DNA from 3 places in the Paralabilibaculum antarcticum genome. Region 3 is predicted to be linked to each of the others. Evidence: riboswitches for the same ligand, from Rfam matches in the RefSeq annotation. Region 3 holds a riboswitch; each other region holds the start of a gene.
The links. Region 3 has a riboswitch for cobalamin ahead of L3049_RS16615 (TonB-dependent receptor plug domain-containing protein). Riboswitches for the same ligand answer to the same signal wherever they lie in the genome.
Positions count from the first base shown of each region.

Region 1: linked by a shared signal. The riboswitch ahead of L3049_RS19755 (TonB-dependent receptor) and the one ahead of L3049_RS16615 (TonB-dependent receptor plug domain-containing protein) in region 3 are both predicted to bind cobalamin.
Region 2: linked by a shared signal. The riboswitch ahead of cobA (uroporphyrinogen-III C-methyltransferase) and the one ahead of L3049_RS16615 (TonB-dependent receptor plug domain-containing protein) in region 3 are both predicted to bind cobalamin.

Region 1 covers NZ_JAKJSC010000009.1:29,423-38,795, forward strand. The annotation lists gene L3049_RS19745 (CotH kinase family protein) at 1-943, shown strand, start outside; gene L3049_RS19750 (carbohydrate-binding domain-containing protein) at 965-2,698, shown strand; gene L3049_RS19755 (TonB-dependent receptor) at 2,779-5,202, opposite strand; cobalamin riboswitch at 5,321-5,501, opposite strand; gene L3049_RS19760 (PAS domain S-box protein) at 6,279-9,373, shown strand, end outside.
Region 2 covers NZ_JAKJSC010000005.1:185,641-195,013, reverse strand. The annotation lists gene cobM (precorrin-4 C(11)-methyltransferase) at 1-98, opposite strand, end outside; gene cbiE (precorrin-6y C5,15-methyltransferase (decarboxylating) subunit CbiE) at 263-1,468, opposite strand; gene cobJ (precorrin-3B C(17)-methyltransferase) at 1,461-2,864, opposite strand; gene cobI (precorrin-2 C(20)-methyltransferase) at 2,871-3,575, opposite strand; gene L3049_RS17190 (sirohydrochlorin chelatase) at 3,600-4,466, opposite strand; gene cobA (uroporphyrinogen-III C-methyltransferase) at 4,469-5,245, opposite strand; cobalamin riboswitch at 5,598-5,798, opposite strand; gene L3049_RS17180 (hypothetical protein) at 6,047-6,619, shown strand; gene L3049_RS17175 (AMP-binding protein) at 6,663-8,306, opposite strand; gene L3049_RS17170 (tetratricopeptide repeat-containing sensor histidine kinase) at 8,563-9,373, opposite strand, start outside.
Region 3 covers NZ_JAKJSC010000005.1:41,200-46,862, reverse strand. The annotation lists gene L3049_RS16615 (TonB-dependent receptor plug domain-containing protein) at 52-2,205, opposite strand; cobalamin riboswitch at 2,368-2,575, opposite strand; gene L3049_RS16610 (ABC transporter ATP-binding protein) at 2,724-3,761, opposite strand; gene L3049_RS16605 (iron ABC transporter permease) at 3,770-4,825, opposite strand; gene L3049_RS16600 (ABC transporter substrate-binding protein) at 4,829-5,663, opposite strand, start outside.

The DNA.
Region 1 (9,373 bases), on a different contig from region 3:
CGATTTTGATGAATTTGAAGACGACTATCCATCTTTAAAGAACCAACGTTTTTATGGTTTTAAACAGTTAAACCTGAACAATAACTTCGACGATTCTTCTTTAATGCGCGAAAAAGTAGGTGCAGACCTGTTTCGCCAGTTTGGATTGGCTTCGGCAGAAATTGCCTTTTGTGTGGTCTATGTAGACAATGGATCTGGATCGCAATACTATGGTGTTTATGCATTAGTAGAAGAAGTTGACGATACTGTATTGGATACCCAATTTACAGATGGATCTGGTAATTTGTACAAACCCGATGGTGATGCCGCAAGTTTTGCAAATGGTTACTATGACGAGGATGAAATGGAGAAGAAAACCAATGAAGATGAAGCTGATTTCTCTGATGTAAAATCGCTATATACAATTATAAATAGCAGCGATAGAACAAACAATACTGCTGTGTGGAAAACGAATTTGGAAGCAGTATTTAATGTGGATGGGTTCTTAAAATGGTTGGCTGCCAATACTGTAATCCAAAATTGGGATACGTATGGTAACATGACACACAACTATTATTTATACAATGATCCGAGCACGAGTAAGCTTACCTGGATTCCTTGGGATAACAACGAAGCTTTCCAAAACGGAAAACAATCTGGCGCACTAAGCTTTTCTTTAAATGAAGTTAGTTCTTCGTGGCCCTTAATTAGCTATTTGGCTGATGATACCGATTACAAAAAAGTGTATGAAAACTACCTTCTCCAGTTCGTAAACGAGGTATTTATTCCATCGGAACTTAGCGATACCTACACTGCTCATTACAATTTAATTAAAGATTATGCTTACGCTGAAGAATCGGGATACACATATATCGGGTCCAATTCTAGCTTCGACTCAGCCGTAGAAACACTAAAATCTCATGCACAATCGAGAAAAGATGCAGTAACAAGTTACTTGAAGTAAAAATTAAAATAAAATTGCTTTATGACAAAAAAAAATAAATTATCCTTGCTGTTTACATTGCTTCTATCCCTCTCTCTTTTCTCTTGTGAACGAGATACAGACTCAGAAGAATACGAAGAAGAAAGTGAGACAATCAGCGAAGAAACAGATAATGTAGAAAGTCATGAAAGCACTGAAGATTATTCTTGGGATAGTACTACCGAAATTTCGGTAGTACTTAACGATAATTCGATTGTCAGTAATGCCGATGGAATCAGTACAAATGGAAGTACACTTACCATCAAGGCAGCAGGAAATTATAACATTAGCGGTTCCCTTTCCGATGGACAGATTATTGTTGATACCGAAGATGAAGACATTGTTCGTCTTATTTTAAATGGTGTTGATATCAACTGTACCTACAACTCTCCCATTTTTATTAGAAGTGCAGAAAAAACCATGATCGTTCTTGAAAAAGGCATGCAGAATTACCTAAGCGATGGTAATGTCTACACCTACGAAGAAGAAGATGATGATTCGAACGCTTGTATTTACAGCAAAGACGATATGACCATTTACGGCGAGGGCTCTTTGCTTGTAAAAGGAAATTTCAACGATGGAATTACAAGTAAAGATGGACTGATTATAGACAGTGAGTTGATCACGATAAATGCAGTGGACGACGGCATACGTGGAAAAGATTATCTGATTATAAAGAATGGTGATTTTTTGATAAGCTGTGGTGGTGATGGCTTAAAATCGGACGAAGAAGAGGATGATGCAAAGGGCTACATCTCTATTACAAACGGTAATTTCGAAATCACATCAGATGGCGATGCAATTACCGCAGAAACTGATGTGCTCATTTCCTATGCTGAGATGGACCTCATCGCCGGTGGAGGAAGTGCTAGTAATACTTATTCAAGCACATCTACAAAAGGAATTAAAGCGGGTTCACAGATTATCATCGAAAGTGGAGTTTTCAGTATCAGTTCTGCTGACGATGCCATTCATTCGAACGGGATAATTACCCTTAACGATGGTGTTTTCGAGATTGCTTCTGGTGATGATGGAATACATGCTGATGCTGATTTAGATATCATTGATAGCTACATTAACATCAGTGAATCCTACGAAGGACTGGAAAGTGCAGAAGGAAATATCAACATTTACGATGGCGACATCTTCACAATATCAAGCGATGATGGAATTAACATCTCTGCAGGAGGCGGTTCTTCGGGCCCAGGAACAAAATCGACTGGCACGTACGCCCTGAATATTTACGGAGGCTATATTGTAGTAGATTCGAACGGAGATGGATTGGATTCGAATGATGCTATTGTAATGAGTGGTGGAATCGTGATTGTAAGTAGTTCTGCAACAAATGAGAATAGCGCATTGGATTACGATGGTTCTTGCATAATTAGTGGTGGATTGCTTGTCGGATCTGGCACCTCACGAATGGACGAAGCTCCTAGCACTGCTTCAACACAATATGCTGCTAAAATAACTTTTAATAGTACCCAGCCGGCCGGACAAATGGTTCACATCGAAAGTGCCGATGGAGATCAAATTCTGACCATAAAACCAAAAAAGGCATTTCAGTCGTTCGTGGTATCTTCTCCAGATTTAAAAAATGGCGTAAGCTACAACATCTATTTGGGTGGCAACTCGAACGGATCAAAAACAAATGGATTGTACACTGGTGGCACCTATAGTGATGGCAGTCTCTATTCAAGCTTTACGATATCAAGTAAAGTAAGTCTTATCGATTAATTCATAAACAATACACATTTAGTTAGAAAGAAGGTGGCGGCATTGATGAGAATCAATTCGCCACCTTTACTTTTACTAGCCTATAAAACATTTCCTAAACTGATTCCAAAAAAAATCGTTCTTGGAGAAATTGGCCCATACACATAGGTAGCATCTCGAGAGTTTCCATAATCAGGATCGTCTTGAAATGAATTGAACAAATTCTTTACACCAGCATTAAATTCTATTTTCATCTGATCTCCAAAATCGATGTGATAAGCAAACTTGAAACCCAAATCGTAAAAAGAGTTGGTTTTCACCAAAGACTCCTCTATCAGCATACCATTTTTATCCAATCCTCCACCTAGGTGTACCATATGCATTGGCCCAGTATAGGTTCCATTAATTGACAGTTCGGTATGATGAGATGGATTCAAATTCACGAGAAGATAGCCATATTGGTTTGGGCTTCGCAAAACTTTATCCGTAAAGGTATTTTCACCCTGGTTTAAAGCAGTATCGTACTTGCCATTCTGAAGGGTGAAACCCAACTGACAGTTTACCACATGAGAAGGAACCAATTTGTACTCAAAATTTACACCCGCAACATCCGATCCTCCTGCATTGGTTCGCAAGGCAATTAAATCTTGCGAATTATCTGGATTTGGAATGTAATCATTGTAGAATGGATTGTTTAAACGGTTGTAAAACCCTTCCACCAAGAAATAAGATTCCCACTTATTCATTGTAAAATCCCATTCAGCAGAAAGCAAGTAAGTATTCGATGTTTCCTCTTTCAAATTCTCATCTAATTCGTGCGTAATGGTTCTGGCTGTTGATGCCTCAATGTGCAAATCCTCATCGAATATTTGTGGCGCACGGTATCCTCTAGCATAACTTGTTCTGACATTAATATTCTCACTTAGCTTAAATTGCAGATTAACACGAGGACAGAATACACTATTTGAAAAGACAGAATGATCGGCATCATTTTTAATACGGTAAGAATCAAATCGTCCTCCAACAAGCAAGTTCATAAAATTAAGATCCCATTTTACCTGAGCATACGAACCAAAAGTATTGTATCGCTGATCTGAAATCACCGTATTTTCAAGCATCAAATTCTTAATTGGATCGAAATAACCCAGCTTCTTATCTTTTAGTGTATTGTACGTATTCTCGATACCCAACACAATTTTCGCAGGTGCCATTAGAAATTTATCTAAATCAGTAGCATACTGTGTTCCAATAACACTGGCAATATCTTTTGTAGAGCCGAAAGCACTATAATCTGGTCGAGGAACTGTATAGGGATTTCCATCAGCATCCTCAAACATTTGTGTGCCATAATAAGTTTCACGATCGGTATATTGCCCCGATACAAAAGTCGATAATTTGTGCTTCCGCTCTTTATCCAAATATAAATCCCAGGTTAGGCCTCCAGCATGAATATCATGTTCTACCTGCTCAGCAATTTCCGAATTAAAAGGCAATCGATTTAAATGATCTCCACCACGACGATATTCGTTTATAAAATGATATTCTGCGGATAGTTTACTTCTATCTGAAAAACGATGGTAGGCTTGCATACCAGCTCCCTTACTCTTTATTTCAACTAGATTTGAGAAACCATCATTTGTTGCATCCCAGGCTTCTCTTTCTCGTTTGACACCAAACAAAAACATACCTGTTTTTCGGTCATCTGAAATAATAGAAGAATTAAAGTCAATATTAAAATCATTAGCCTTATCGTTAAGGCCCACACCCAATATATTATTTTGAATGTTAAGGCTAAAGTTGTTGCTAATAGGGTCTTTGGTAATTACATTAATAGTTCCTGCAATGGCGTTTGAGCCAAAAAGAGCAGAACCACCACCACGAACAATTTCGATACGCTGAATCATAGACGTTGGAATATGCTCTAATCCGTAAACACTGGCTAAACCACTAATAACTTGTCTACTATTAATCAGTATTTGAGAGTAATTTCCTTCCATACCATTCATTCGCACTTGGTTAAATCCACAATTATTGCAATTGTTTTCGACACGGATGCCAGGAGCAAACGCAAGACCTTCAGCTAACGAACAAGAGTTTACTTGCTGTAAGCTTTTGGCCGATAACATATTTACAATTACAGGCGCTTCCTTACGACTAACCTGACTTCTGTCTGCACTTACAACAATCTGTGCGAGTCCTATTACATCTTCCGATAAGGAAACCTGAAGATTTACGGGAACATTTTCCTGAATCTCAAATTGCTTACGCATTGGTTTAAAACCTACACAAGAAAACTGTAATTCATGTTTTCCGGGTTTTAAATTGCCCAGCAAAAAAGCACCCGAATCGTCGGTTAAAGTACCATTGGTACTGTTGGGAATCGAAACTGTTACAAAAGGAAGTGGGTCTTTCGACGATTGGTTAACTACCATGCCTTTAACAACCCCTCGGTAGTTATTTGGCATTGAAAATAAGCTAATACTCACCACAAAAAGCAAGTAAACAATAGCGCATAATTTTTTCATCATTTTGTTTTTTTGATTAAAAAATATGCTCTGGAAATAACTGGAAGGTGCACAGAAAGCCCAATACGAGCCCTATCAAATAGAATAACTGTACATCATAAACCCTTGTCCCGGAGCAATGATCTCTGTTGCAATGGCAGGTCTTCTGACTTATCTCTATCTGTTAACGCCTTCCCATCAGCCTTAGGCTGACAGTGGCACGTGTTAAAGATGTAACGAGAATTACAGCTACGGGCACAGTTCCGGGTTTACACCGGATTCCCTATTGAGCTTTCGCACCAATTGCAGCACAAATCTATAAACTATTTTGCTTTTAAGTTAAATGTAAAAACATGCTATAAAACAATATTTAAACACTTAGTATTGCTTATTCGCTTGCGCGATAGATAAGAATAATTTGCAATTAATAATGATTAGCTTATGAGATATTACTCACAAAACAAGAGCCATTGGCATTCGACAAAAGCATTTAAAATGCATTTCGTGAGTATGCACATCAACTTAAGAATGTATTGAGCAGAAAAACTGAGCTCTATTCTGCCTCATTAATTGAGTATCGCCTGTGATAGATGCTATTTTTTAGAAAAAAAATCATTAACTTAAAAATAAATGAAACTTATCACGTAAAACATAACTATAATACTTAAATTTTATATATTGATTATCTTCCCCATAAAATGCTAGTGCTCTAAATTTACCCATACAAATTAAACCTATGCCATAAACCTTTAAATCAGCAACTACAACACCTTCTTATATTTTAGACTAAAAAGAACAATCGTATGAAATACAAAAAATAAGCGAACCAAATATGTTATGCAGGCAAAACCTTCTGCTAAATTCACCTACAAAAAACTGCTCCCCTAAAGAAGTAAAGTTTGAAACATTTTCTTTTCCCTATCGTTTAATCATTCATAATCATTGAATCAATACCATTATTAATTGAGTATGAGAAATGAACAGACTTATTTTGCTGCAAGCTCATAATAATATTTTAAGCTCTTAAAACTAAAGAGTCTTATTAACAATAAAAATGCCCTAATTCTTACTTTTGTTTTGTAAAAGAAATCTCTAATATGCCAACTAACTCAAACGATAAACTTTACAAAAACATTATCGATTTTGCGCCCATTGGGTTCTATCAGACCAACCGGGATGGCAAATTCACTATGGTAAACAATGAAATGCTTTCCTTACTCGGTTTTGCAGAAGAAGAAGAATTACTCTCCAAAAACATAGCTGACTTTTATTTTGACACCCAAGAAAGAGAAAAATTAATTGCCAAATATGATGTTTCTCCAAAACCTCAGGTTAAAAATGTTGAGATTAAATTCAAAAGAAAAGATGGAAGTCCTATCTGGGTTTTAATGACCGCCAGAGCCATTAGAAACAAAGAGAACAAAACGGAGAGTTATGATGGTTTCATTATTGATATCACAAACAAAAAGGAAGCTCAAGAACGTTTGAAAGAAAGTGAAAATCAATTAACCTCATTTGTGAATTCATCTTCCAACATGATCTACATTAAGGATGGAAATGAGAAATACCTGAATGTAAATAAGAGCTTATGTGAATTTATAAATAAAAGTGAAGAAGAAATAAAATTCAAACGAGATGAAGAAATACCAAACAATCCTTTTCAGCTCGCTTCTAATCCTACCTATGAAAATGCACTAAGCAACAACGAAATAAATCGAAAAACAGTTCAGATTAAGGATCGCATTTTTGAGTTATCTAACTTCCCAGTTAAAGTTGATGGAAAAATAAGATTCGGAGGTATTTACAGAGACATTACGGAACGAACAAAACAAGAAAACATTCAACACTTTCTTTACGAGATATCAGAATTGTCATTTACAGAAAACTCGCTTTCCAATTATCTGGAAAAGATTCATCAGGAAATTAAAAAACTGATAAGCGCCGATAATTTTTACATTGCCATTTATCATTCTGAGTCTCAAGAATATTCCTTCCCGTACTCCGTTGATGCCTATGCCACTTACCCAGAAAACTACACCTCCAAATTAAAAGGCAGCCTAACCGATTTGGTGCGTCGGAACAGAATCGGTAAAATTATTGTTGGCAAAGAACAAGAACAAGTTTATGCCGATAGTAATGCGCAAGTAATTGAAGAACCCTCTGCTGCATGGATGGGTGCGCCAATCATCAACAAACTAACCAATCAATCCATTGGAACCATTGCAGTACAGGATTACAATAATCAGGACGCATATTCTGAGAATGATCTTAAAATTTTGGAAATCATTGCCCACAATATCGGTGCGTTTATTAAGCGTGTAAAATACATCGAACTGTTGAAAAATGCCAAAGAACAAGCGGAAGAAAGCCAATTGGTATACGAAGCGCTTTTTAACGAAAACGCATCGGCTATGATATTAGTTGATGCTAAGAATTCAAAAATTGAAGATGCAAACCAATCTGCTTGCAACTTTTACGGCTATACCAAACAGGAATTATTAACTCTTTTCATTCAGGATCTTAGCACTGATTCGTCTTCGTTTATAACAAGTGAAATTAATAAAACAACAAAATGTGAGAACTATAACGCAGAATACAAGCACAAACTAGCAAACAATGAAATACGAGATGTAGAAGTGTTTAGTGGGAAAATGATACTTCGTGGTAAGTCTTATATCTATTCAATTATTAATGATATTAGCATCCGTAAAAAGAATGAATTGGAAATTCAACGTCTCTACACAGCTATTGACCAAAGTCTTTCCCCAATTGCACTTACCGATTTAAATGGCATTATCACTTATGCAAACCCTGGCTATTCCTACACTTCCGGATATTCAAACAAGGAACTCATTGGTCAGTCCACAAGCATTCATAAATCGGACGAAACACCAAAAGAGGTTTATGAAGATCTATGGCATACAATTACAAAAGGTGAAATTTGGAAAGGTGAAATAACCAATAAAAAAAAGAATGGAGAACGCTATGTTGAACAAGTGATTATTTCACCTGTTTTTGATAAAAATCATAAATTGTTACAATTTATAAAAGCTTCTCGTGACATTACAAAAGAGTTGAAAATCAAAGAAGAATTGATTAGAGCGAAAGAAAATGCAGAGGAAAGTGATCGTTTAAAGTCAGCATTTTTAGCCAATATGAGTCATGAAATAAGAACACCAATGAATGGCATTTTAGGCTTTACAAACCTATTGCAAGATTCCGATCTTACGGGAGAAGAAAAAGAGGAGTTCATTAACATTATTAAACAAAGTGGCGATCGACTTCTAAATACTGTGAATGATTTAATTGATATTTCGATAATTGAAGCAGGACAAATTAAAATCTCGAAGACTGAATTAAATATTACCAAACAAATAGAAAGTTTGCATTCCTTTTTTAAACTGGAGGCTGAACAAAAAGGGATACAACTAGAATTTCTTACGAAATCTGAAAATAAAGATTTAGTAATGGAAACAGATAAAGCAAAATTCGCCTCTATTCTTACAAATTTGATTAAAAACGCCATCAAATTTTCAAAAGAAGGGACAATACAAATTGAATGTGAATGTTTAGCAGGAAAAAATAAAGGACTTGTTAAATTTTCTGTAAAAGACCAAGGCATAGGTATTTCACACGACAAACTCGATCGAATTTTTAATAGATTCGAACAAGAAGATAATACAAATTCAAAAGGTTATGATGGATCAGGAATTGGTTTGTCCATTGCAAAGGCTTACGTAGAAGCATTAGGAGGCCAAATTTGGGTTGAGTCTGAAAAATCAGAAGGTTCAAACTTTCAATTTACTTTACCGCTAAATTCGCAAACGCAATCAACATTACATACTGAAGAACAGGATGATAAACAGCCTGCTAAAAATGGGGTTAAAATACTAATTGCCGAGGATGAAGTAGAAATTTCTAAATATTTATCAATTATTCTTAAAGACATAAGCAGCGAAATAATACTTGCAAAAAATGGGGCTGAAGCCCTTGAAATATTCATTACCCAAAGTGATATAGACCTTATTTTAATGGATATTAACATGCCTGTAATGGACGGATATGAAGCTACACGAAGAATTAGAGAAATGGATAACAACATTCCTATTATTGCTCAAACCGCTTATGCACTATCAAACGATAAGGAGAAAATGCTTTCTTCTGGTTTTAACGAATACATTGCTAAACCAAT
Region 2 (9,373 bases), 150 kb from region 3:
GCTACTGAAACAATAGAGCTTCCTTCCATTTTAGAGGCAATCCTTTCGGCCGTTGCCATGGCAAAACTATTGTTGATAATGATGAATATATTGCTCATTTTATTTATCTTTTTACCACAAAAGATACACTAAGGTGTTCACGAAGACACACAAAGTATTTACTCCTTTTATAGCTTTCAATTCTTATAACTATTTTCCTATTAAACCACAGGTTAACTATTACAACACCAAATAAAACCTTTGTGTTACTTTGTGTTGTACTTTATTTTTCTTCGTGGTTAAACTTCTTTTTTGCCTGAAAAATCACGATTGGATTGAACTCATCTTGTTGAATACTCATCTGATCGATGATTTCCATTTGAAGTTCAGTAACAGCATTCAAAAAAGCCTTCTTCGTACCTTCACTAACCGTATTGAAAACAATGATTCCATCCTCTTCTAATACTTCATGTAAACGGTGCATCATTTCATTCAACATACCACCATGACCTCCAATAAAGATTCGATCTGGTCTCTCAATTGTCGATAAGTCGATATTGAAAAAATCATTGTGAATTCCCTCTATGCCTGGAACACAAAACTTTCGTTGATTTACTTTTAAAAGCTCTTTAGATTCTTCTCTCCTTTCGAAGGCTGTAACTTTCAAATGGGGAGCAAATTGTTTGGCTTCGATCGATACGGAACCCGTACAGTAACCAACATCCCAAAGATGTTTCGCATTCTGCAATTCCAGAAATGAGATCGAGTTCAAACGAATGCTTCGCTTGGTAATCATCTTTGGTCTACCTTCCAAAATGTGAAAATCGGCCTCATGAATTCCTAAAGTTCGCTTGATCTCCTTCTGCTGAACTAAAATCAGACAATTGGGATGTGCAAAATCCTTTTGAACAACCTCTTCCAGACTTATTTCTGTGCAATATTGCTCTTCACCACCCAATTTCGATCCTACAATCATCTTGTAATTGTCAAAACCAGCTTCCAACATTCTTTGGGCGATTGTAGAAGGAGTTTTCTTCTTATCGGTTAAAACGCCAATGCATTTCTTACCGCGAATCAACTCCTGATCCAAGTTTACCCAATCTCTTCCCGTTAAGGTGCAAATGGTCATCTCACCATAAGCCAATTGAAATTCATGAGCCAACAATTGCAGACTGTTGAAATAAGAGTACACCTTCATTTTGGCATCTGGGAAACGACGTTTTATCGTATTGCCAATTCCAAAAAACAAAGGATCTCCAGAGGCAATCACTACAATTGGCTCTTCAATCTTTTCATATGCATGAAAAGTACCTTCCAATGGAACAACAAGGTCAATCCATTCAGCATTTTCTGGTAAGTATGAAGCCACCAAATCTCTATGACGCTTTCCTCCCGAAAAATAACGTTGACTACTCAACACTTCTTTCACCTCGGCAGAAAGGCTCACTTCCATTCGATCTGGTATGCCTATGATGTAAAAATTAAACATCTCTCCCTGGTTTTAAATCGTAAGCATCTTCTATACTAAGAATTGCATTTACAATGGTTGCAGCCAATGTTGAACCACCTTTTCTGCCTTCAATAATAACCGCAGGCAATTCGGTAAAGCTCTTCACTCTGTGTTTCGATTCCTTTACATTTACGAATCCAACAGGTGCAGCAATAATTCCTGCAGGCTGAATATTTTTGCTTCGCATCAATTCTGTTAGTTCGATTAAAGCGGTCGGTGCATTTCCAAATACATACAAGGCATCAGGATGCTCTTCAACGGCTAAACGAATTCCGGCTTGTGTACGTGTAATGCCATGCTTTTCTGACAATTCCATTGTACGAGGATCGTGCAAATAGCATTTGATCTCAACGCCCATTCGCTCGCAAGCTTTCTTTCGGATTCCTGACTGAACCATTGTTACATCAGTAATGATTACACCACCTTTTTGAAGGTATTCATTCAGTTTTGGAGCCGCATTGTTCTGTACTTTTAGGATCTTAGCCAATTCAAAATCAGCAGATGTATGAATACAGTGTAACATCATCCATTTTGTTTCCAATGGCAAATCCATTCCTTTCAATTCAGCAGCAATGGTTCGGAAGCTTTCCTGCATAATCAATGGACCAGGTCTTCCATTTTGTTCCTCTTTGCTATAATATCCGCGTGGCGTGATAAAACGATCTCCTGAAATGTAAGACTGTGAATTACCGATAATTACAATTGAAAACATGTCAACCATTTCGGGATCAAAATCACGTAAGTTTGTTAAGGTAATTTGTTCTTCAGAGCGAGCTACCTGACGTACAATAGCAACCGGAGTGGTCTCTTCTCGTCCTTCTAAAAACAGTTCTTTTAAACGATACAACTGCCAATATCTCTTCTTGCTTTTCGGATTGTAAATGGCTGTAACAAAATCACCCATTACTGCAGCTTTAATACGCTTTTCGATTAGGGTATAGCTGGTTAATAAATCCGATAAGGACAGAATGACCAAATCGTGACTTAAAGGAGCGCCTAATTTTGCCGCTGCTGCTTGAAATGCCGAAATACCTGGTACAACTTTTAGCTCAACCTTCGATTCTGTTTTTTCTGCCATTTCGAAAACAAGCGATGCCATTCCATAAATTCCAGCATCTCCAGAACTAATTACCACAACATCTTTTCCTTGTTCTGCAAATTCGAATGCTTTTTCAGCTCTCTCCACTTCCTGACGCATTCCAGTATCCATGCATTCAGTTCCTTCTTTCAGAAATGATTCTATGAACTGAAAGTAGTATTTGTATCCGATCACAATATCGGCTTCTCTGATTGCATCAATTGCAGGATTCAAAAACATCTCAGGACTTCCTGGCCCTAAGCCTGCAACAGTTATCTTCCCTAATATATTTGGCATGATTTTTTATTTATTTCCGTAAAATATGATAATGGCGAAATATGGAATTTTTCGATCCTTCAAATTGTCCATATCGGTGCAGGTAAACTGCTTTTCTGTTCCTAAGTATTCCCCATAAAAGAACTGTAGTTTACTTTCTGCAATAAAGTCCTTGATCCAATCTCGAACTTTAGAAATTTTCATTAAAACAACCGTTTGATTTTGCTCCAAAAGAGATTTCAACTCTTCCTTATTTTCCAAATCAGGCGCAACCAAAAGCTTGTCGTTTTGAGTTACCAAAGGCAATCTCCCAGCCGATCCTCCTAGTATGAAAGCAGGAACTCCAGGAATCATATCAAAATCGATACTGTTAGCTTTAAAATCATCTAACAAGTAAGCAAATGTGCTAAAGAAAGAGATGTCGCCTTCGCTAACAACTGCAACCTGCTTTCCTTCTTTCACATCTTGCTGTACCTTTAAAAACAGGTCTGCATATGCTTTTTCTGCATGCGATCGATCTTTGCTCATCGGCACCGTAATCGGTACAAATTTGCACTCCTCAACATCCAGTTGTTTCAAAATCACCAAAGAGAAACTATCCTGATTTCCTTTCGATGTTTGCGTTGCCGGATAATATATTTTCTCCGCTTTCTTAAGACAATTCAAGGCTTTAACTGTAATCAATTCCGGATCTCCGGGACCTAAAGCCACTCCAAACACTTTTCCGCTCATATCTAACTATTCTCTCTGTTCTTATTAATGATGGTGATGTCCATGATCATGACTATGTCCGTGGCAATGATCGTGATCGTGATGGTGGTGATGTGGCTCAACTCCAGTTAAATCTGTCGATGCAATCAAATCTACTTTACCATCTAAGACCTCTTGCAACCTTGTATTTAAGATCTCAAACAAACCATCTGTATCACCTAATAAGGGTGCAATTGCAATGTTCTTATCCGGATTTTCCTTCACAAAAACATCCATTGTTTCATATGCTCTATCCATGTAAACACCAGGGAAAAACACGAAAGGCAGCATTACAATATTTTTAAAAGGCAAAACTTTCATCCATTCCAATACCGAAGGCAAAGCAGGATAAGTCATGCTACTCGTATAGGCATTAATTGAAAAAGGATACTTTTGTTTCTCCTGAATCAAACGGGTCATTTTTGCCAAATCACCATTTGCTTCGGCTTTTGAAGCTCCAATACCTAATCCCAGAAATGCTGTTTCCTCAACATTCCAGTTTTTGTCTTTTAGTGTCTCCTCAAGAAGCTTTACACTATAATCAACCATTTCATGGCAAGTTCCAATGTAATTTGCTAGCTGAATTTTCACATCATATTTTTCCTGAAAGCTATTTAGAGCATAAGGAATGTCTCTTTGAATGTGAACACCAGTAAATAGAAATACCGGTACAGCTATAATCTCCTTAACTCCTTTCTCAAGCAAGCGCTTCACGCCAGTTTCAAAATTAGGTTCCGAAAGTTCTAAAAAGCCAAGTTCCACCTCATAATCGGTAGTTTGAGCAGCATATTTCATTGCAAATTCCTGAAAAGCTTTTGCTCCTCTTTCTTTACGGGTACCGTGCCCACAGATTAAAATTCCTTTTTTGCTCATAACTATTCTATTTCTGATTCAGCCATTTGATTGATTAGTGGTGATAATTGTTCCGAGTAAGCCACAACCTCACCAACAATAAATATTGCTGGTGGTTTAAAATTGTGTTCCTCCATCATTTGAACAATCGTCCCAAGTGTTCCCTTAAGAACTTCCTGTTCTGGTAATGTTCCCCAACGAATCATGGCTACTGGAGTTTCTGGGTTTTTCCCACAGGCCATCAAGTTTCTTACAATTCTTGGGGCTTGTGTTACGCCCATATAAAACACAAGAGTATCAATTCCTGTTGCGATTTTGTCCCAATAAATCTCCGTTTTGTGATTTGCACATTGGTGACCAGTAAAGAAAGCCACTGATGAAGCTACATTTCGCAATGTAACCGGAATACCTGCGGCTCCTGGAACAGCTACTCCAGCAGTGATTCCAGGAATTACCTCAAACTCAATATCGTGTTCTTTCAAGCCTAAAATCTCTTCTGCACCTCGCCCAAAAACAAATGGATCTCCGCCTTTCAATCGAGCAATCTTTTTCCCTGCCAATCCATACTCAATCAACATTTTATTAATATCTTCCTGTGGGTAAGTATGTTGTCGGTTCTTTTTTCCAACATAAACAATCTCACAACCCTCTTTACAATAGTCTAGCAATTGCTTATTTACCAAATAGTCATAGAGTACCACTTCAGCATTTTCAATAGCTCGAATAGCTTTTAGTGTAATTAATTCCGGATCACCTGGTCCAGCTCCAACGATACTTACTTTTCCTCTTTCACGCATCATATTATCTCGAATTTCAAGCTTGCAAACGGAGGTTTGCCTTAAATTTGGGGTATATCAATTCTTACCTGTTGAAATCAACAAGTAGAATTATTGGATTCTAATTTTTTGAATTGCTTTCCGAAACAAGACTATGTTTTCACAATAATTGCTTGCGTCAACTTGTTTGTCGAAATTATTTTTATTGGTAAACCAGCACAATTTATTGGAATACAAAATGAGCGGAGCGCTCTTTGTTCCTGGTTTATTTTTGCAAAGTTGGCTCTTTTTGTAAGAACCAAAAACAGCATGCCCCGCAGGCATGAATACATCATATCTCATCATAATCTCACTTTTAGTCCCGAAAGTATCGATTAAACATATTTGTTATTAGGCAGGTCTTCTGACTTTCTCCCTCTTGTTGCGCCTTCCCATATCTTCCATAAGATACAGTGGCATTGTGCAACAGAGTTTGGTATAGAGATTACAGCTGCGGGTACAGTTCCGGATTCAAACCGGATTCCCTCTTTAATAGATGATCAAGAGATCTACTATTGCCAAATCACGTAACAAATGTATCAATTTAAATTTAAGATCCGCACGAGCTATCCTATATGGAATCCTTCCACAAAAACCATCAAACCAATACAACCTGAATATCAAACAATTAAAAATAACAACATCAAGTACATCTGTCTAAAAACATAAATAAAACTTCCATAACATCTAATCACAAGCGCAAACAAGTAAACCATATAAAAATTCTATAAAATTTCTACCTCAACATAATAATCTCTATATTTATAAAAACTAAAGCCTAAAATCATGAGTAAAGTAAGATTGGAAATTGATGGAATACGGATCTATCGCCCTAAAAGAAGTTGGAAATTATACTTTGTAATCATCGCTGACCATCCTACCGAAAATGATAAAATGATGGTCACTACCATTCCTCAGGAACCATTCAAATTGAGTAAGCGTCACGACAACGAATACTTTTTTGATACGGACCAATCTGGATCCGAAGGATTGTATATTTTGAGTAGGGAAATGCCAGAAGATCGAGAATTAAACGTGCATATCTATCTACGACATACAAGAAAAGCACAAAGAGATTTAGGCGAAATATTGAAAGAAATTGAAACAGGGATCGCTGGCGACGCTTTTGGCATTGTTACAGATCTTGTTGGCGCTGCAACAGTTCCTTGGTTGGTTATTTCCAAAAAGGCTGTCTCATTAGTTGGTAAGATTTTAAAAGACATTCCAGATCGAGATTTTGGTTTTATCAGTGCTTTTGAACGCTTTGGGCCAGAATTCGAAAAACAAACCGAAATTGATCGTGAAAAAGAATTTACTGGAGATGCGTCTTTAATTTACAGTTGGTCTCTGGATGAATAAGAAGACATAAAAAAAGGCTGATGAAAATCAGCCTTTTGTTTATCTAATAGTATAGAAAGCGTTTGATTTTATGAGTTGCAGTTTTTTGAAAAGGATCAACCTGAGCAATGACCATTTGCACTTGTGAGAACTTATTTACTCTGGAATTAACGTATTCGTGAAGCTCCTGCATTAAATCATCAATTTGCTGATCCACATAGTTTTCAACATCTTTCCTAATTGTTTTATATTGTTGCTCCAGTTCTTCATAATTAAAATGAACCATGGCAACTAGTTTTCCTTTTTTCTCAACTACAACTGATTCTACCACATGCTTGAAGTTGTTAATAACAGATTCAATTTCTTCAGGGTAGATATTTTCACCACTAGCACCAACAATCATATTCTTTAATCGACTTTCGATATAGAGATAATTGTTTTTATCCATTTTTGCTAAGTCTCCTGTCTTAAACCAGCCATCTTCAGTTAAAACCTCTTTCGTTTTTTCTGGATCTTTATAATAGCCTAGCATTACATTATCCCCTTTAGCCCATATTTCTCCCACCTGAGTAACAGGATCGGGATTATTAATTTTCAATTCTACTCCAATTAATGCAGGACCAGTTGATTGAAATTTAGTAATAGCTGGACCACTTCCTGCTATCAATGGAGCTGTTTCAGTTAAGCCGTAACCAATAGCATAAGGGAACTTTGCTTCTCTTAGGAATAATTCAACCTGATCGTTTAATTTAGCACCACCAATACCAAAGAAAGTTAATTCACCACCAAAGGTTTCCATCAGCTTTTTCCCTGCAATTGCATTTAATTTTCTACGGAAAAATGGAATTTTGTACAAATATCTGGTTAATGCTTTTCCATTGATGTTAGGTAGTATTTTTCCTTTGTATATCTTTTCAATAATCAGAGGAACAGAGAACATAACAGTTGGTTTAACCTCTTTTAATGCTGATATCAATAGAGAAGGTACCGGCGTTTTTCCAAGATAATAGATACATGAACCAGCCAACATTGGAATCACAAAACCTAAGGTGTTTTCGTAGGTATGAGAAAGCGGTAAAATAGAAAGGAAACGATCTGTTTCATTAATTGGATGAAGGTTTCTGGCACTCGTGGCATTGGAGCAAATATTCTTATGCGAGAGCATCACACCTTTAGAACTTCCTGTAGTTCCGGATGTATAAATGATCGCGGCCATATCATCTTCATTAATATGATAGTCTGTGGTAGATTTTTCTGCCAAGTCAAACTTAGGTGATGATTCCACTGAATTTATCAGTGAAAAATCCTCAATGCTAATTTTAGACTCTAAACTTTCAACATTGATATTATCTAATTTGGAAGACAAAGCTTTCGAGACAAAAATAAGTTTAGCTTCAGAATGTTGTAATATATTTTCAATTTCGAACTCGGTAAAATCCGGAAGAATAGGAACAACCACTGCTCCCATAAAGGTAGTTGCATAATATGCGACTCCCCAATTGGGCATATTTGTACTAAGAATAGCTATTCTATCTCCGGGCTTAATACCTAATTTCTCGTAAAATACAATTAAAGATTGAATATGTGAATTTACCTCGTTATAAGTAAAAGGTGTTTGCCCTACAAGGGCCATTGCGTTACAGGTTCCGAATTTCTCTACAGTTTCCGAAAAAAGAGCAGGAAATGTTAAGCTTTTATACTGTTTCATCATGGTTTGGTTTAATCGTTGCAAGCAGATTTTAAGGTTGAATTAAGCTGTTGCTACTTTCGCAAGTTAAAAAAAAAAGAACATTAGGTGATCTTTTTATGATATTTGCGTCTTTTCATTTCTATAAAACAAAGCTATGCGAATCACACTACACATTCATAAACAACAAGTTACATGCCGTAGTGCATCAAGACAGAATGAAAAAAAATCAGGCAAACAAATCAAGAAAAAATTCTTTTTTAAGCCTTAAAAGCCTTTATTTCTCCTCCTTTTCAGTAATGAAAGGAATTTCTATTTCAAACAAACTACCCTTTCCCAATTCACTCTCCACCCGTATTTTTCCATTATGAATACGTATTAACTCAGCACAAATACTTAAACCCAAACCTGTCCCTTGCTCATTACGTAAACCTGGAGTACTTATCATTTGCTCTTCCTCATTAAATAAATTACTAAGTACTTCATTGGACATTCCTGTTCCATTATCTCGAACCCTAATTTGTATCACATCATTTAGCTTGCTGGCTTCAACATGAATCACTCCATTTTCATTAGTGTATTTAATAGCGTTCGAAATTAAATTCATCAAAACCGTTCTTATAATATCCGGATCAATAATAATCTCTTCTTTTACTAATGTGATAAAGTCAATCGTAATTCCATATCTATGTCTTTCTTGCTCAAAAAATTCATTTAAATCAGAATAGACATCCTCCAATTTCAAAGCAGAAGGAGAAAAGGTAATCTTTCCAGATTGAGATCTTGACCAATCCAGTAGAGAGGTTAGCAATTTCATCCCTTCGTGAGATGCTTGATTCAAATACCCAGAGAATCTCTTTATATTATCCAAATCTCCCCTTTCAACCTCCTCTTTCAACAGTTCACTAAAACCAATGAGGGAATTAAATGGATTTTTTAAATCATGTGAAATAACAGAGAATAATTTATCCTTTGTCCTATTTATCTCGGACAATTGTCTGTTTAGCTTTTTATGAGATTGATATTGCCAATAAAACACCACAGCGATAACAAGCAGAAGTAACAAAATAACTAGTAAATACAATTCC
Region 3 (5,663 bases):
AAGGGACATCCCATAATTGGAACATCCCCTTTTAACTGAATAAAATTCTTTTTAAAATCGATAACTAAATTTGGCAGTAATAGCTCTTCCTGGCATATTATAACCATCCTTTTCAGTATAATTCTCATCTAATAAGTTGGCTAGCGTCAATCCTAATGTGTATTTTTCATTAAATGAATAACTTGCAGAAAAATCAAACACATAAGATACAGGATGGCGTAACAAAGCTTTATTAAGTACATCTGGTCTAACTTCCTTTGCATTGTAAACAATTGGCGCTTTACTTACCGTTGGCCAATTTGAATAATCAGCTACATACATGTAATTGTTCTCGTATCGATGTCCAATATAGCGACCACTTAAACGGGTTGAAAAACCTTTCAAATTATCGAATTCAACTCCAAATGTTGCAGTATTGTCACGCACATATCGCATTTCTCCTGTTTGAGTAAGACCTGTAGCATCTTTATAAGTTACATCAGCATCAAAAAGATGAGTGTAATTCAAATATACACGCAAAGAATAATCGTAGTCTTGCACAGCCCCAAAATCATACGATGCTACGATCTCTAAACCATCCATTTCAGACTTCATTGCATTGATGTAGGTTATATCACCATTCTGCAAACTGCTTCTCACAATCTTATCTTTATGGTAGGTGTTGAAATAAGTCAAATCAAAATTAATTCCTTTTTTGAAATTTTTAAAAGCAAATCCCACATCAACAGTATTTGATTTTTCCGGGTTCAAATCTGCATTTCCAATTGTTTTTACTGTACCTCTTTGATAGAAACCAGCTACCTGATATGCCTTAGGAGCTAAAAAAGCATCTCCCCAACTAGAATGTACTGACAGATCTTTAGTCAACTGATACTTCACACCAATGTTTTTAGTAAAAACCCAATAATCTTCAGAGCTTTTATCGTTCGCCAACAATTTGTCTGCTTCCAGTTCAAATTTTATCATATCTCCCCTTGCACCTACTGACAAATCAAGTTTTTCATTCAAAAATTTAAAATGAGTTTGTCCGAAAATTCCAGTAGCAATATTATTGTAATCTGGTTGATAAGGAGCTTCTAATACACCTGCAGTATCGAAATTAGAACTTTCATATTTCTGAGTTTTATTATCAATCCCCAAGGCAACAGAATGCACATCAAAGGCATAGGTATCATATAACTGAAATCCATAATTTTTGTAATCACTCTCAAAATCGCCATAACCATCCGAACCAACATCTACCGTTTTGTTGTCTTCATCTGAATAAAATGGAGAAAAGGTAATTTTATGATTCCCAATACTTCCCAAAACATCAAATCCAGCGGTATACCGTTCAATATCTTTTGAATCCATACCTTCTGTATGCCAGAAATTACCAGGTGTTTCAATACCGTTCCCAGCATAATAGCCTCCATTTAGATTAAGTTTCCAATTTTCGGCTAGTTTAACCCCCACACGAGCATCAAAATTTGATGTCTGAAACTGAGTATTTTCCATTCTTCCGCCATAAGTAGATGGATCCAAAATCGATTTTGCATACTCCTCATCATAAAGGTTACGATCTCCAGTTTTGTAATCCTTATCCTGACTTTGTATAGCGTAACTTAGATCAAAATCCAATGCATCGGATAGTGAACCACCGATATTGAAATTTGCTTTCGAACTTGCAAAACTACCATACTCAAAAGTAACTTTGCCAGATAATTCGCCCGTGCTGTTTTTGGTCACGATATTAATCACACCAGCCATTGCATCAGAACCATACTGAGCTGAAAAAGGCCCTCTCAAAACTTCAACCCGCTCAACATTTGCAAGATCGATACTAGCAATATTTTCAGTTCCTGCAGGTTTTCCGTTCACTAAAATACTAGTATACTTTACCGATGGAGATGGTGTAAAACCGCGCATACTAACAACAGCCGATACACCAGGATATTGCAGTATATCAATTGCCACAGCATTTTTCAACAAACCTGCAACATCACTAGCAGGAGATGCTTCGATCATTCTTTTGGTAATAACCTCAACCTTTTGAGGCAGATCCTTGATTTTCGAGTTCACACGTGAAGCGTTTATCTTCACTTCTGATAGGTTTAGATGTTTCACAACCCCTTTATCATCTGTTGGGTTTGGAACTTCATCAGCTTTTACTGCAGAATTTAATAGTGATAGCAATGCAAAAGCCGTTAAAAATGTTCTTTTCATGTCTTTAAGATTAAATGAAAATAAGTTTAACTAATGCAATGCAGACAGGGAGCGAAAAGAAAATTTAGAACATGACATAGAGGACCAGTTATGACAAAGCAATCCCTATTATCGATATTGATAAAGTTTTCGTTCACTTGCTCTTTTTCCCGAAAGCAATGACTTGTATTGATTGCAAAGGCAGGTCTTCTGACTTGTTCTACTTTTTGAGGCCTTCCCATTCCGATAAAACGAAACAGTGGCAAGGAGTAATTCAAAAAGCTGTTTTAGAACTTACAGCTACGGGTATAGTCTCGGATTCTCACCGAATTCCCTTTTCATCCCACTCTTCGAAGAAGAGTATTGGGAGCCAAATGCGGTGCAAATGTATATAAAATCAGATTAATTAATCTCTTCTTTAGTATCTATTTTAAAACATAATCCAAATCAAGACACAATACAGTTAGCTAAATGAAAAAGAGACATTCCAAAATTGAAATGTCTCCTTTTCACCAAATAAAATACCATTTGGAAATTGTCTATTTTTCTTTCGACAAACTATTTCTTAAATAAAAAAGTAATTCCTGAATGCTCACGCATTTTATAGTACTTCCATTTTGCTTTACTTCCCATTCCATTGTGTCCTCCAATAGGTTAACACAACAATCTCCTACTTGCTCACAGCTAACCTGATAACCTTCACGAGACAAAGCTCTTTGTGTCCAAAAGCCCATTACATCATTACCCAAAAGCTGTATAGATTGCTTTTTCTGATAATTCATGATGAAGTTTCCCGTTTTGCGATCGAAATTAAAGGATTTGTTATGAAATGTTCCTTCAATGCTTCCATTCAGGACTAAATCTTCAGGAGCTCCAACCTTAACGGGTTCATTACGTGACATCAACCAAATTAAATCGGCGGCTTGAAGTGCTAAATCTAATTCATGTGTAGATAAAAGAATGGCTTTATTAGTTTCCCGAGCCAGTCGATGCAATAAACGCATAATCTCTACTCTATTTGGTAAATCTAAATGCGCAGTTGGTTCATCCAACATGATTAGTGGTGTGTCTTGAGCCAAAGCTTTTGCAATCATTACCCTTTGTCGCTCACCATCGCTTAATTCATTAATGAAGTTATTAGCATAATGCAACAAGCCTACTTGTTCCAAGGCCCACTTAATCTTCTCGTTGTCCTCATTAGATAATTTCCCCATCCATGAAGTATAAGGATGACGCCCTAAAGATACTATGTGGTAAACGGTCAGATTCCCAACATTAATTCTCTCGGTAAGAACGATGCTTAACAATTGAGCAATCTCTTTATAATTTCGATCCTTAATAGGAATCCCTTCTACTAAAGTACATCCAGCCAATGGAGGTTGAATACCAGCAATGGTTCTCATTAAAGTAGATTTCCCTGCTCCATTTGGTCCTAAAAGGCATACCATTTCACCCCTTCTGATGGTTAGATTTACATCAGAAAGTAAACACAAACTTTCCTTCTTTCCTTGCTTGTAACCAATGGAAAGATCTTGTGTTACCAATATATCTTGAATTTCTTTTTTTTCTGCTTTCATACGCTCAATTATCCAGCAAAAGATGCCTTTACATTTCTACTTCTCATGATTACCCAAATCACCACTGGTCCTCCAAACAAAGCGGTTACTGAATTAATTGGTAAGGTATTTTGATTGCCCGGTATTTGTGAAATGATATCGCAAACCAACATGATAGCCGCACCTATTAAAACGACTGCTGGCATTAATACTTTATGGCTTGCTGTCCTAAAAATAGAACGTGCGATATGCGGTACCGCAACACCAACGAATGCTATAGGTCCTGTAAATGCCGTTAAGGTTCCTGCAATTAATGCCGTACTAATGATAACTGCAATTCGTGTTTTATTAACTGATATTCCAACGCCGCGAGCATAATTCTCCCCTAGCAACAAGGCATCCAAAGGCTTAATCAGAAAGAATGCTATAATTAAACCGCAAAAAACAATTGGGGCCATAACCTGCATTTCGTTCCAGGTAACACCTGCCAAACTTCCAAATGTCCAAACTATGAAACTTTGAATTTGCTCCGGATCACTAAAGTATTGGAGAATATTTACTACAGCACCCGTTATACTTCCAAACATGATTCCAATAATCAGTAAAGAAACACTGTCGGAAATACGAATAGAAGCCAAAGCCACAAGCATAAACACAAGAGATGCTCCTACAACTGCTGATACAACTAAGGCCCAACTTCCCAAAAATGCAGAAATAGCTCCAAATAAAACAGGAGCAATTGCCGATGCCATAACCATTAAAGCAACGCCTAAACTTGCACCAGAACTAATTCCCAAAACATATGGACCAGCCAAAGGATTGCGAAATAAAGTCTGCATCATAAGCCCGGTTACAGAAAGTCCTGCACCAACAATAATTGCCGTGATTGCTTTTGGTAAACGGAAATTAAGAACAATATAATTCCATGAGTTTTTCACATCTCCTCCCGAAAGAATTGCAAATACTTTCTCAAAAGGAATGTTTACACTTCCAAAAATCAAATCGAGAAGAAAAACCCCAATAATAATCAGAAATAAAATCCCAAATAGGAGCGATAACCAACTTCCACCTTTCTTCAATATCATATCTTATTTTAATTGCTGATAATAATACAATTCATAATCTGGTAACAATTCAGGATGTAATATTTTAATTGCATCTTTAAAAACAACATCGGGTTGCATTACACCAGATTCAAACCAATCATTGGCACCACGGCTGTTCATTCTTTTCGTATAACAAAAAACATTTCCAGTTTTATATGGCTTAAATAAGGTATAACGATCATCTAAGTTTTTCAAATCCTCCAATGTTTTGCATTGTCCCGGACCAAACCAAATATCTGCTTCACCTTGCTTATCGAATACCACTTCGAAACTTAAAGGAATACTACCACTTGTGCTATCTGAGAACCAATAATAATCTGCTTTCCCATCACGTAAAAATTGCCCTAAGTACGATTGGCCTCCTGGCATATACCAAGTTCCCTTAAAATTGTACCCAGACAATATGGATGGCTTATTTTCTACTTCGTAAACCAACTTTTTAAGCCCATTATAGCGATCTTCAACTTCCTTAAAATGCTTTTCAGCTTCTGCTTCTTTATTAAAAAAAGTTGCAATGAATTTTGCCCATTCAGCTCTTGCTAATGGTGAAGATTCCATCCATTCGATATTATAGGCAACAGGTAAACCCGCTTGCATTAATTTGGTTTCCCTTTCGGAGATTTTCATAAAACCAGCAACCATTACCAATTCTGGATCAATCTCTACAATCTTCTCAAAGTTTAACGTCTCGGAATGACCAACAGCTTGTATTTCGCCATTTTGCGCCTTTTTATTCAAGTCCTCATCATAAATACGATCCTTAAGAGATACCGCTACAATTTTATCTTGAACATTTAAAAATTTTAGGATCCCAATT